Regions from separate parts of the Paenibacillus sp. 7541 genome, predicted to be linked through region 1. Evidence: predicted binding sites of a transcription regulator. Region 1 holds the regulator's gene; the other holds the start of a gene.
The links. Region 1 encodes Rex, which represses fermentation and respiration genes when NADH is low (regulators of the CRP and FNR family bind a similar motif). Its sites were predicted from a motif close to TTGTGAAATATTTCACAA; they were not measured.

Region 1 (4,610 bases):
CGCTGGGCGAATGTATTCGCAAAGGCGAGCAGCTTGCAGCTGAAATCAAGGAAGAGCTGGACGACTATGGCGCGGACAGTCTCATTACCGACATCACCGGCTTATTCAAGGATCTCGCTTCTCACCGTGAAGGGCTGCACCAGTTTATGGCTTTGGATAATGAAGGTATCGTATACTGGATGGAGGCAAGCTCGAATTTCAAGAGCAAGTCGCTTCAGATGTATGCCGTTCCGGTGGATGTCAGCGCGCAGCTGAAAGAGCTGTTTTTTGATAAAAAGCGGAGTGTCATTCTGACCTCGGCCACGCTGTCGGTAGATAAATCGTTTCAATTCATGATCGACAGCCTCGGTCTTCAGGAAGCAGCTGAAGAAGGGCAGCTGCATACGGTTCAACTGCCTTCGCCGTTTAACTACCGGGAGCAGGCGCTGCTTGTGATTCCGCGGGATTTCCCAAGCGTGAAGGGGACGGTGGGCGATCCGAAATTTGTGGATACGCTCGTTCAATCGCTGGCGCAAACGGCAGAGGCGACGAAAGGGCGGATGCTGGTGCTGTTCACTTCTTACCGCATGCTGCGTCAAGTGTACGAGCCCTTGAAGGAGGCGCTCTCCTCAAGCGAGATCGCTGTGCTGGGACAAGGGGTTGACGGGGGAAGCCGGACCAAGCTGATTCGCCGCTTTCAGGACAGCAGTGCATCTGTGCTGCTTGGCACAAGCTCGTTCTGGGAAGGGGTCGATGTTCCGGGCGAAGCCTTGACCTGCCTTGCGATCGTACGTTTGCCGTTTCAGCCGCCGAGCCATCCGCTGGTGGAAGCCAAGAGCGAACTGCTTCAGCAGCAGAAGAAGAACCCTTTTATGAAGCTGTCTGTGCCGCAGGCGGTCATCCGCTTTAAGCAGGGCTTCGGCCGGCTCGTACGGACCGCGCAGGACAAGGGAATCGTGATCGTCTTTGACACGCGTGTGATCGAATCCTACTACGGGAAATATTTCTTGTACTCGCTGCCGGGCCCGAAGATGGAGCATATGCCGACCGATCAGATGGTGCCGAGAATTGCCGAGTGGCTGAATCATAACAAGAAGAATGAAATCACCAATGACGAATCGTTATTACAATAGGAGCAAGCCGCAACATTTAATAGCCTGTTAATAGGGGGAGCATGCATGAAATCGGATAAAATTTCAGAGGCTGTCGTTCGCAGATTGCCAGTATATCTGCGATACTTGAATGAGCTTCACAAACGGGAGGTTACAACGGTATCCTCCCAAGAGCTGGGGCAGAAGCTCGACTTGAACCCGGCGCAGATCCGTAAGGATCTGGCGTATTTCGGCGATTTTGGCCGCAAGGGCATCGGTTATGATGTTTCTTATCTGATTGAGAAGATTCGCCAGATTCTGAAGCTGGACCAGAGAATTAATGTCGCGCTGGTCGGGGCAGGTAATCTCGGACATGCGCTATCCAATTACAATGCATTTCTTAAGGATAATATGAAAATCGTAGCCGTCTTCGATGCGCATCCGGCGAAAATCGGAACGAGCATCAACAATTTGACGGTGCAGCCGATGGAAGAGCTTGAGCGTACCGTGCGCGACAATGCGATCCGGATCGGGATCATTACCGTTCCGGATTTTGAGGCCCAGAATGTGGCGAACCAGCTGATTTCCGCCGGCATTGAGGCCATATTGAATTTTGCGCCTATTATTTTGAAAGCACCGGCACATATCCGAATCCATACGGCAGACTTTACGACAGACCTGCAAAGTCTGGCCTACTATTTGGATAACGGGAAGGAGGAATCGGCTCATGAAGAAACACAAGTGGATGGTTGAGAACGGCACCTTTGCTGTGTTAGAAGGCAACCAGTCGGTTATCAAGGGCTACATGGTGGTTGAGGATGACCGGATTACGTATATAGGGGAACAAAAACCGCAGATCGAGGAGCCGATCGAGATCATTGACGGAACCCATCTGCTGTTCCTGCCGGGACTGGTGAATACGCACGGCCATGCGGCGATGTCACTGCTCCGGGGCTACGGCGATGATCTGGCCCTGCAGGTATGGCTGCAGGAGAAGATGTGGCCGATGGAAGCCAAGATGAAGGCAGAGGACATTTATTGGGGAGCTTCCCTGTCAGTAGTCGAAATGCTGAAGGGCGGAACGACGGCTTTCGTTGATATGTACGATCATATGGATCAAGTCGCTTCGATTGTGGACCAGTCGGGAATGCGCGGCGTGCTAATGCGCGGCGTGATCGGCCTCTGTCCCCCTGAAGAGCAGCGTCAGAAGCTGAATGAAGCGATTGCGTTTGCGAAGGCGTGGCATGGGAAGGCCGATGGCCGCATCACATCGATGATGTCGCCGCATGCACCGTATACATGTCCACCGGAGCTGATCGAGATGTTTGTGCAGGCTTCTGAGGATCTAGATTTGCCGCTGCATACGCATATGTCGGAGACAAAAGCCGAAGTTCAGCAAAATGTGGATGATTACGGGCTCCGCCCGGTCGCGCATCTGGAGCGGCTCGGAGTATTCTCCCGACCGACACTGCTGGCGCATGCAGTTCATCTGACAGATGAGGAGATTGACATTCTTGCCAAGCACAACGTCGCGATCTCGCATAATCCGGGAAGCAACCTGAAGCTGGCAAGCGGCGTCGCGCGTGTCCCTGAACTGCTCAAGGCGGGCGTCACCGTCTCTCTCGGCACGGATGGTCCGGCGAGCAACAACAATCTGGACATGTTCGAAGAAATGCGGCTGGCTGCCCTCATTCATAAAGGGGTGAGCGGTGACCCGACAGCTGTACCGGCATCGGAAGCGCTGCGCATGGGTACGGAATATGGCGCGAAGTCCGCCTTCTTGAATGAGGTGGGCAGACTTGAAGTAGGCATGAAGGCTGACATGATCGCTCTGAACACGGATCAGGCCCATTTCCTGCCCCATACTGATTTCATCTCGCATGTCGTTTATTCGGCAAGCGCTAAAGATGTTGAGCATGTATGGGTGGACGGCAAACAGCTGGTTAAGAACGGGGAATGCCTCACCGTGGATGAGGAGCGCATTCGCCGTGAAGCCCAGCGCACGTTCGAGCGTCTGACGGCGCAGTAAGCATATTGACGTGGGAGCGGGGATGGCGGATTGAAAAAACGAACCAAGTGGATATGGCTGAGTGTATCCGGCGTATTGCTGCTGCTGTTAGGCATTCAAATCTATTATTCTTATGTGATGACAGATTCATGGAATGAGGAAAGACTGGCCATTGGTGCGGCCAGACAGTATGGGAACCTGGTGACGGCGGACAAATCATACAAGTCGGTATGGGGCGAAGATAATACATACTGGGTTGTTACCGGTCAGGGGCCGGATCAGCAGGAGCTGATCGTCTGGGTCAAATTCACCGAGGATAATGTGCCTGTGGAAGGTGCGGAGGGTGTTCATGCCGAGCCTTTGAGCAGCGGGTTGTCCGAAGAGCAGATGCGGGCGCAAATCCTCCAGGAAATGCCGAATGCCGTCATTAAACGATTGGTGCCCGGCATGTATGAAGGGGAGTACGCCTGGCAGCTGTTGTATGAGAATAGCGGCCAGATCGGCTACCGATTCTATCGCTTTCAGGACGGCAATCAGATCGGAAACGACATTATTTTGCCGAACCAGTAACACAAATGGCAGTGAAATCGGATGAATATGAAAGATCTGCGCCGATGTAAGATCGCGGGTGTAACGTTATCCGGTATTTTTTACAACATAAAAAGGTCGAAAACAGTGCGCTCACGCTGTTTTCGACCTTTTTGTATTGGCATTGTGTACGAATTTCTGCAGAAGTTTATAATATATTCACAGGTTTATATGAAAAAGTATATAAAATGTGATATACTCTAATCTGTACTTAAAAGTATATTGTTGATATTTCGTTGTTTTGTGCTCTCGTATATATTGAAAGATATCACATTTTATATAGAAAGATAGAAGGAGGAACTTCATGAAACTACGTATTGTTCCTATTGCATTGACGGTTGTTCTGTCGTCAGTGGTCCTCTTCGGCGGTTGGTTTCTATATCAGAAGTTGGCGGTTCAAAGCCCGCTTCACCAAATTGTCTCTACGTATGATGGCGTGAAGAACGCTCATATTGATATTAAACAGGATACGGTGAACTTGAAACTGGATTTGGAGCCGGACACGAATCTTCAAGGCCTCGTTCAGAAAATCCAGCAAGAAGGAACATCCGTGATCGGGAGTAAAGAATTAAAGATCGACGTGGAGGATCATTCCTCCGAGGAACTGAATGAATGGTGGGATCGTGCGATGCTTTCGGTCGCGGAGGCGATGGATAACAGGCAGTATACGGGAATCCAGACTTCGCTGGAACAGCTCGCCCAGGCTTCGCCGCATTTGCAGGCGAAGGCTTCCATTGATGATAAGAATGTATATGTAAGTCTGTCCGACGGCAAGTCGGCCAAATTTATTATCCTTCCAAGACAGGGCGGTCAGATGGGGGTGTGGAACCATGTCTAAGCTAGCTAAGGAAATTGTCATCGGGTTTATCCCCGTCCTTATTGTGTTTCTGGCTTATATCGGCGTGAACATCGTTCCGCTGCTTATTGCAGGCGCGCTGATCGGA
Region 2 (4,610 bases), 170 kb from region 1:
AAAGTGAAGAATGCGGAAGAGGGGATCAAGCGGGCAGAGGAAATGGTTGCCTTCGGCGGGATGGGTCACTCCTCGGTCATCCATTCGAATAACGAAGAGGTCATTGCCAAGTTTTCCGATCGCATGCAGACCTGCCGCATTCTCGTGAATCAGCCGTCCTCCCAGGGAGGCATCGGGGATATCTACAATACGAACCTGCCGTCGTTGACGCTGGGCTGCGGCTCTTACGGACGGAATGCAACGTCTTCGAACGTAACGGCTGTCAACCTGATTAATGTGAAAAGGGTGAACCGACGTACCGTGAATATGCAGTGGTTTAAAGTGCCGAGCAAAATTTATTTTGAAAAAGGCGCAACGCAGTACCTTGCCAAAATGCCGGACATTCAACGTGTGGCCATCGTGACCGACCCCGTGATGGTGAAGCTCGGTTACGTGGAGCGGGTGGAGTATTACCTGCGCCAGCGCCGGACGCCGGTTGCGATCGAAGTGTTCTCGGAAGTGGAACCGGACCCGTCGACTACGACGGTCGAGCGCGGAACAGAAATGATGGCGCGCTTTCAGCCAGACTGCATCATCGCCCTTGGCGGCGGTTCGCCAATGGATGCCGCGAAAGCGATGTGGCTGTTCTACGAATATCCGGACACCGAGTTCAACAGTTTGAAGCAGAAGTTCATGGATATCCGCAAGCGGACGTTCAAATATCCGAGACTTGGCCAGAAAGCCCAATTCGTGGCGATTCCGACAACCTCGGGTACAGGCTCGGAAGTGACCTCGTTTGCGGTCATCACGGACAAAATCCAGGGCAATACCAAGTATCCGCTGGCGGATTATGAGCTGACGCCGGATGTGGCGATTATCGATCCGGAATTCGTATACTCGCTGCCGAAAACGGCGGTTGCCGATACAGGGATGGATGTGCTGACCCATGCGATTGAAGCTTACGTATCGGTCATGGCCAACGATTATACAGACGGCCTCGCCATCAAAGCGATCCAGCTGGTATTCGAATATCTTGAAGCATCGGCATTGACGGGTGACAAGCTTGCGCGGGAGAAAATGCACAACGCCTCGACCCTGGCGGGCATGGCCTTCGCCAACGCCTTCCTCGGCATCAACCACAGCCTGGCGCATAAATGGGGCGGTCAGTACCATACCGCGCACGGTCGTACCAATGCGATTCTGATGCCGCATGTGATCCGCTACAATGCCAAGAAGCCGACCAAGCATGCCGCATGGCCGAAATACAAGTCGTTCGTGGCGGATCAGCGGTATGCAGAGATCGCCCGCATTCTCGGACTGCCAGCGCGCACGACCGAGGAAGGCGTGAACAGCCTGATCCAGGCCATTCGCGATCTCAACCGCAAGCTGGGCATTGAAGAATCGTTCCAGCAGCTGGGCTTCGATCCGGCCGATTTCGAGAGTCGGGTAGAACAGCTCGCTGACCGGGCATTCGAGGATCAGTGCACCACGAGCAATCCGAAGCTGCCGCTGGTCAGCGAACTGGCAGACATCTATCGCAACGCCTTCTACGGCCGGTTCTAATCGGCTGCGGCGGGCTCCCGAGGCGGATGTCAGACGGGGGTCGGCACCGCAAGGCGAGGCGAAGCTTGAATGATGGCGGCTAGTGCGTTTCGAGGAGCGGAGTCACAGGTGATAAAAATCACGTTCAGGCCATGATTTGTGATCATTATCACAGATTGAGGCTGGCAGCAGGTCTACAATAAAGGTGTAGCAGGATTTAAGCATTCTGGAGTCCCAGATCAAGTGAAGAAAAACGGAAGCTTGCAGCTTGTGAGCGGGATAGCAGCATCCACATTTGTGAAATATGTCACATAAGCGGATCTGGGATGTCGCCCGTGGATTTCCCGCTCCGGGCTCAAGTTGCCTAAAAAAATATTGGAGGGATTCAATATGTCGGTGATTACACAGGAAGTCGGCTGGAGAAGCTTCACGACCGGTAAATGGGCGAAGGCTGTTGATGTCAATGATTTTATCGAGCGCAACATTACACCTTACTATGGGGATGAGCAGTTCTTGGCGGGTCCGACGGAGAACACCAAGGCGCTGTGGGAAATTATATCCGAGCTGAGCGTGAAAGAGCGCGAGCGCGGCGGCGTTCTGGATGTGGACGTCAACACGCCATCCACCATACTGTCACATGGGCCAGGCTATCTGGATAAAGACAAGGAGCAGATCGTCGGATTGCAAACCGATGAGCCGTTCAAACGCTCCATTCAGCCGTTTGGCGGTATCCGGATGATGATCGACGCATGCAATGCTTACGGCTTCGAGCTTCCGCAAAGCATCGTGGACATGTTCACTCACATTCGCAAGACGCACAACCAAGGGGTGTTTGATGCCTATACCTCCGAGATGAGAGCAGCGCGTAAAGCGGGCATTATCACCGGTCTGCCGGATGCTTATGGCCGCGGCCGCATTATCGGCGACTATCGCCGGGTGGCGCTGTACGGCGTGGATTTCCTGATCCGCGATAAGCAGCGTGAACTGCAGGAGCTTGAAGTGGATCATATGGATGAAGCGGTCATTCGTCTGCGTGAAGAGGTGTCCGAACAGATTCGAGCCCTTCAGGAATTGAAGGAAATGGCCAAGATGCACGGCTATGACATTGCCAAACCGGCCAACAATGCCAAGGAAGCATTCCAATGGCTGTACTTCGGTTATCTCGCTGCGATCAAGGAGCAGAACGGAGCGGCGATGTCGCTGGGCCGGGTATCCTCCTTCCTCGACATTTACGTACAGCGCGACCTGCAAGAAGGAACGCTGAACGAGCAGACAGCCCAGGAGCTGGTCGACCACTTTGTCATGAAGCTGCGCATCGTGAAGTTTCTGCGCACCCCGGATTATAACGAGTTGTTCAGCGGGGATCCGACTTGGGTAACCGAATCGATCGGAGGCATGTCCGTCGGCGGCGAAACCCGCGTGACCAAGAACAGCTTCCGCTTCCTGCACACCTTGTACAACCTGGGACCTGCACCGGAGCCGAACCTGACTGTATTGTGGTCTGAGAAGCTGCCGGAGGCGTTCAAGAAGTACTGTGCCAAAGTATCGATCGAAACAAGCTCCATTCAATATGAGAACGATGACCTGATGCGTCCGATTTATGGCGATGATTATGGCATTGCCTGCTGCGTATCCGCCATGCGGATCGGCAAGCAGATGCAGTTCTTCGGCGCTCGGGCGAACCTGGCGAAGGCGCTGCTGTATGCGATCAACGGCGGCAAGGATGAGAAATCCGGCGCCCAGGTTGGACCGGAGTACCCGGCAATTACGGCAGGGGTGCTGAATTACGACGAAGTGATGAACCGCTTCAAGCCGATGATGGAATGGCTGGCGAAGCTGTACATGAACACGCTGAACGTCATCCATTACATGCATGACAAGTACAGCTATGAGCGGATCGAGATGGCGCTCCATGACCGCGACATTCTGCGCACGATGGCCTGCGGCATTGCCGGCTTGTCCGTTGCTGCCGACTCGCTAAGCGCGATTAAATATGCGACGGTGAAGCCGATCCGTAACGAGCAAGGCGTTGCCGTTGACTTCGAGATCGAAGGCGATTTCCCTTGCTATGGCAACAACGATGACCGGGTAGACAGCATAGCCGTTGAGCTTGTGGAAACCTTCATGAGCATGCTGCGCAAGCATAAGGCGTATCGCGACGCGCTGCCGACCCAATCGGTGCTGACGATCACGTCGAACGTTGTATATGGCAAAAAGACCGGCACCACGCCGGATGGCCGCAAGGCAGGAGAGCCGTTCGCACCGGGCGCGAACCCGATGCACGGTCGTGACCGCAAAGGCGCGCTCGCCTCGCTGACCTCGGTAGCGAAGCTGCCGTACGAGGACAGTCTGGACGGCATCTCCAACACCTTCTCCATCGTGCCGAAGGCGCTTGGGAAGGAGGAAGACGTTCGCCGGAACAACCTCGTTTCGATGATGGACGGATATTTTGGCAGCAAGGCGCACCATCTGAACGTGAACGTATTCAACCGTGAGCAGCTGATCGATGCGATGGAGCATCCGGAGAACTATCCGCAGCTGACGGTGCGTGTATCGGGTTATGCGGTCAACTTCATCAAGCTGACCCGCGAGCAGCAGCTCGACGTCATTAACCGGACCTTCCATGCCTCGATGTAACACGGCAGACCAGTACAGCCAATAACAAAGCGGATACAGAAAGGATGACTTCCTATGATGAAAGGCCATGTCCATTCCCTAGAAACTTTCGGTACGGTTGACGGTCCGGGTATCCGCTTTGTACTCTTCATGCAAGGCTGCCTGCTGAAATGCCAATACTGTCATAATCCGGACACCTGGGGACTGAATGAAGGACGCGAGATGACGATCAATGAGGTGCTGAGCGAGATCGAATCGTATCTGCCCTACTATCGTTCATCCGGCGGCGGGCTGACCGTGTCTGGCGGCGAGCCGACGCTTCAGTATCCGTTCGTAACCGAGCTGTTCCGGGAGGTTAAGCGCCGGTGGAATTTGCACACTGCCCTGGACACGAACGGCTACAACGAGCCGGAGAAAATTCGTGAGCTGCTGGAGGTCACAGATCTGGTGCTGCTGGATCTGAAGCATATCGA

Region 2: pflB (formate C-acetyltransferase) is a predicted target of Rex. The motif match lies at 1,817-1,834, and genes of this name have one in related genera.

What each region holds. Positions count from the first base shown of each region.
Region 1 covers NZ_NQLZ01000015.1:222,980-227,589, forward strand. The annotation lists gene dinG (ATP-dependent DNA helicase DinG) at 1-1,112, shown strand, start outside; gene CHH75_RS10265 (redox-sensing transcriptional repressor Rex) at 1,158-1,823, shown strand; gene CHH75_RS10270 (amidohydrolase) at 1,798-3,099, shown strand; gene CHH75_RS10275 (cell wall elongation regulator TseB-like domain-containing protein) at 3,130-3,648, shown strand; gene CHH75_RS10280 (hypothetical protein) at 3,971-4,504, shown strand; gene CHH75_RS10285 (AAA family ATPase) at 4,497-4,610, shown strand, end outside.
Region 2 covers NZ_NQLZ01000015.1:57,172-61,781, forward strand. The annotation lists gene adhE (bifunctional acetaldehyde-CoA/alcohol dehydrogenase) at 1-1,542, shown strand, start outside; gene pflB (formate C-acetyltransferase) at 1,912-4,158, shown strand; gene pflA (pyruvate formate-lyase-activating protein) at 4,213-4,610, shown strand, end outside.